Regions from separate parts of the Streptomyces zhihengii genome, predicted to be linked through region 1. Evidence: riboswitches for the same ligand, from Rfam matches in the RefSeq annotation. Region 1 holds a riboswitch; the other holds the start of a gene.
The links. A riboswitch is a leader RNA that binds a small molecule or an ion and turns the genes downstream of it on or off. The one in region 1 is predicted to bind thiamine pyrophosphate.
Positions count from the first base shown of each region.

Region 1 (2,379 bases):
CGCGGGGTCAAGAAGCCCCCGCGGCATCTGGCCGATCTCACGCCCGCCGAGCGCAAGGAGGCGGTCGCCGCCATCGGCGAGAAGCCGTTCCGCGCCAAGCAGCTCTCCCAGCACTACTTCGCGCGCTACGCGCACGACCCCGCGCAGTGGACGGACATCCCCGCCGCCGCGCGCGAGAAGCTCGCCGGGGAGCTGCTGCCGGACCTGATGTCGGTCGTGCGGCACATCTCGTGCGACGACGACACCACCCGCAAGACGCTCTGGCGGCTGCACGACGGCACGCTCGTCGAGTCCGTGCTGATGCGCTACCCGGACCGGGTCACCATGTGCATCTCCTCGCAGGCGGGCTGCGGGATGAACTGCCCCTTCTGCGCCACCGGCCAGGCCGGCCTCGACCGGAACCTGTCGACCGCCGAGATCGTGCACCAGATCGTCGACGGCATGCGCGCCCTGCGCGACGGCGAGGTCCCCGGCGGTCCCGCGCGGCTGTCGAACATCGTCTTCATGGGCATGGGCGAGCCGCTGGCCAACTACAAGCGGGTCGTCGGCGCCATCCGCCGGCTGACCGACCCGGAGCCCGACGGACTGGGCCTGTCCCAGCGCGGGATCACCGTCTCCACGGTCGGCCTCGTCCCGGCGATGCTCCGCTTCGCCGACGAGGGCTTCAAGTGCCGTCTCGCCGTCTCGCTGCACGCGCCGGACGACGAGCTGCGCGACACCCTGGTACCGGTCAACACCCGCTGGAAGGTGCGCGAGGTCCTCGACGCCGCCTGGGAGTACGCGGAGAAGTCCGGCCGCCGGATCTCCATCGAGTACGCGCTCATCCGCGACATCAACGACCAGGCCTGGCGCGGCGATCTGCTGGGCCGCCTGCTCAAGGGCAAGCGCGTCCACGTCAATCTGATCCCGCTCAACCCGACCCCCGGCTCCAAGTGGACCGCCTCGCGGCCGGAGGACGAGAAGGCGTTCGTCGAGGCCATCGCCGCCCACGGGGTGCCGGTCACCGTCCGCGACACCCGTGGCCAGGAGATCGACGGGGCCTGCGGGCAGCTCGCCGCGCAGGAGCGGTGACCGGAGGGCCCCCGCGCCCGGCTGGTACTGTGCCCGTGCATTCGCACAGATGAGCGTGTGCGTCGAAGAACAACGAAACATTCCGACAGGGGAGCGCACACAGCGCTGAGAGTGCGGCACGGCCGCAGACCCTCGGACCTGATCCGGGTCATACCGGCGTAGGGAGTCAGCACCACATGAACAGCCAGCTTCGCCGTGCCGTCGCCATGGCGGCCGTCTCCGCCCTCGGCGTCACCGTCCTCGCCGCCTGCGGCGGCGGATCCGACGGCGGGAAGAGCGACGGGACGGCCTCCAAGACGGTCACCCTCGTCGGCCACGACTCCTTCGCGGTGTCCGACACCGTGCTCAAGGCGTTCACCGAGCAGACCGGCTACACGGTCAAGGTGCTCAAGAGCGGGGACGCCGGCACGGCGCTCAACAAGGAGATCCTCACCAAGGGCTCCCCGCAGGGCGACGTCTTCTTCGGCGTGGACAACACCCTGCTGTCCCGCGCCCTCGACAACGACCTCTTCACCCCGTACGAGGCCAAGGGCCTCGACCGGGTCGCCGACGAGGTGCAGCTGGACGCGGAGAAGCACCGCGTCACCCCCGTCGACACCGGCGACATCTGCGTGAACTACGACAAGAAGTACTTCGCGGACAAGAAGCTCGCGCCGCCGGAGACCTTCGCCGACCTCGCGAAGCCCGCGTACAAGGACCTACTCGTCGTCGAGAACGCCGCCACCTCCTCGCCCGGCCTCGGCTTCCTGCTCGGCACCGTCGGCACCTTCGGCGAGTCCGGCTGGCAGGACTACTGGAAGAAGCTCGACGCCAACGGCGTCAAGGTCGTCGACGGCTGGGAGCAGGCGTACAACGAGGAGTTCTCGGGTTCGGCCGGCGGGAAGAAGGCCGGCGCGGACCGGCCGCTGGTCGTCTCCTACGCCTCCAGCCCGCCCGTCGAGGTCCTCTACGCCGAGCCGCAGCCCGCCGAGGCGCCCACCGGCGTCGCGACCGGGACCTGCTTCCGCCAGATCGAGTTCGCCGGACTGCTCCAGGGCGCGAAGAACGAGGCGGGCGGCAAGGCGCTGCTCGACTTCCTGATCGGCGACGCGTTCCAGGAGGACATGCCGCTGAACATGTTCGTCAACCCGGTGGTCGAGGGCGCGAAGCTGCCCGAGCTGTTCACCCGGCACGGGGCGGTCGTGGAGAAGCCCGCGACGGTCGCTCCGAAGACGATCGCCGACAAGCGTGAGCAGTGGGTCCGCTCGTGGTCCTCGCTCGTCCTGAAGTAAGGACCTCCCGGCGCGGGAACGCGGCGCGGCTCGCCCT
Region 1 is NZ_JAFEJA010000001.1:2,490,424-2,492,802, reverse strand. Features, by position in the region: gene rlmN (dual-specificity RNA methyltransferase RlmN) at 1-1,071, shown strand, start outside; TPP riboswitch at 1,149-1,253, shown strand; gene JE024_RS10115 (thiamine ABC transporter substrate-binding protein) at 1,248-2,342, shown strand.

Region 2 (2,379 bases), 3.6 Mb from region 1:
TGCGGTAGTGGCCGGTCGCCAGCAGCAGGCCGGGCAGCGCGGTGAAGCCCAGCAGCGGCGCGTTGTCGGGGGACGCGGGCCGCAGGCCGGCGCGGGTCTCGGTGAGCGGCAGCTCGGTGATGCCGGGCACCAGTTCATGGGCGTCGCGCAGGAGTTCGTACACCCCGCCGGCGGTGACCGAGGTGTCCCAGCCGAGCTCCTCGCTGGTCGCGCCGATCACCAGCTCGCCCGACTCCCGGGGCACCAGGTACACCTGGCTGCCGCGCACCACGGCGCGGACGGTGCGCGAGAGGAACGGCGCGAAGGCGGGCGGCACGGTCAGCCGCAGCACCTGGCCCTTGACGGGGCGCACCGGCGGCAGCACCTCGTCGGGCACCCCGTCGAGCCGGCCGCTCATGCTGCCGCCCGCCAGGACCACCTGCTCCGCCGCCAGGCGGGTGCCGTCCGCCAGCACCGCGCCGGTGGCCCGGTCGTGCTCCACGGTGAGCCGCCGCGCCCAGTGGCGCCTCAGCACGACGCCCGCCCGCTCGCAGGCCGTGACCAGCGCCGCGGCGAGCAGCCGCGGGTCCACCTGGTGGTCCCCGTCGACCCGCAGCCCGCCGCGCACACCCGGCGCGAGCATCGGTTCGAGCCGGCGGCACTCACGGCCGCTGAGCCAGGTGGACTCCAGCCCCGACCGGGTCTGCAGCGCGTGCAGTTCGCGCAGATGCGCCCGGTCGTCCGCGTCGAGGGCCACCGCGAGCGTGCCGCACGCCCGGTAGCCGACGCCCCGGCCGCTCGCCTCCTCCAGCTCCGCGGCGAAGTCCGGGTAGCGGCGCGCCGATTCGAGGTTGAGCGCGAGCAGCGTCTGCTCGCCGTAGTGGAGTTCGGTGACGGCGGCCAGCATGCCGGCGGCGACCCGCGCGGCCCCGCCGCCCGGACCCGGGTCGGCCACATGGACCGTGAGCCCCCGCCGCGCCGCGCGCCAGGCCGTCACGAGGCCGATGATGCCGCCCCCCACGACCAGGACGTCCGGCTGGTTCGCTGTACGGGACATGGGCGTCCAACCCCTCCCTTCGCCGGCATGACCCGGATCAGGTTCGTACGGTCGGAGGCCGCCCCAGCCTCCCTCTCAGCCCGGTGCGTCCGGGCTCCCGCGAGTGTCTTACGGTGGCCACCCTAAACCCCCGGCACACGGCTCGGTAAGGGAGCCGCCCGCTGCCGCGGGGCACGTACGGCACAGGAGGCCCCCCGTGGTGAGATCGCTCGACGGCCTGGTGATGGCACCGGTCGAGGACCAGTCGCCGGGCCAGGTCGGCACCCGCACCCGCTTCACGTACCACGAGCGGGACGGCCGGATCTGGGCCGGGTACGCGGGCGGCGACATCGTCCACGGGCATCTCGTCGGCACCCGCGAGGGCGACCGTCTCGACTTCCGCTACGTGCAGTTGAAGACCGACGGCACCACCTCCGGCGGGCACTGCGTCTCCGCCGTCGTGGCGCTGCCCGACGGCCGTGTGCGGCTGGAGGAGACCTGGGAGTGGGAGTCGCAGCCGGGCAGCGGCACCAGCGTCGTCGAGCAGACGGCCTCCTGACGTTCCGCCGGCCGTAGCCGGTCGCCCTCCCGTCCCGTCGCCCTCCCGTCCGGTCGTCCCGTCGGTCCGCCCACGGCGCCCGCCGGAGATTGCGGGACAGCCCTTAGGGTGGCCCGGTGGACGAGCGAATCGGCGGGACCTCGGAACGCGACGGCCGGACGGTGGTCGTGGTCGGCGCCGGCATGGCCGGGGTGCAGACGGCGGTCGCCCTGCGGGAGGCGGGCTTCACCGGACAGGTCACCCTGATCGGCGCCGAGCCGCACCAGCCGTACGACCGGCCGCCCCTCTCCAAGGCCGTCCTGCTCGGCACCGCGGAGGGCTCCGCCTTCGACATCGACTTCGACGACCTCGGCGTCGGCCTGCGCCTCGGCTGCGAGGTCACCGGTGTCCGCCCGGCCGACCACGAGGTGGACACCGAGGCCGGCCCCGTCCCGTACGACGTGCTGGTCCTCGCCACCGGCGCGGAGCCCGTCGACCTGCCCGGCGCCGAGGGGGTGCCCGGGGTGCACCTGCTGCGCACCCTCGACGACGCCGCCCGGCTGCGGCCCGTGCTGGAGAGGCGGCACGACATCGTGGTGGTCGGCGCCGGCTGGATCGGCGCCGAGTTCGCGACCGCCGCCCGGGAGGCCGGCTGCGCGGTCACCGTCGTCGAGGCCGCCGGACGGCCGCTGGCCGGCGCGCTGCCCGCCGAGGTCGTCGCGCCGATGACCCGCTGGTACGCCGAGGCCGGGGTGACCCTGCTCACCGGCGAGCGGGTGGCCGCGGTGACCGGGGAATCGGTCGTGCTGGCATCCGGGCGCACCCT
Region 2 is NZ_JAFEJA010000001.1:6,064,657-6,067,035, forward strand. Features, by position in the region: gene thiO (glycine oxidase ThiO) at 1-1,036, opposite strand, end outside; TPP riboswitch at 1,033-1,147, opposite strand; gene JE024_RS25750 (avidin-fold protein) at 1,233-1,574, shown strand; gene JE024_RS25755 (NAD(P)/FAD-dependent oxidoreductase) at 1,736-2,379, shown strand, end outside.
Region 2: it holds a riboswitch for thiamine pyrophosphate, as region 1 does, so the genes downstream of both, thiO (glycine oxidase ThiO) here and JE024_RS10115 (thiamine ABC transporter substrate-binding protein) in region 1, are expected to answer to the same signal.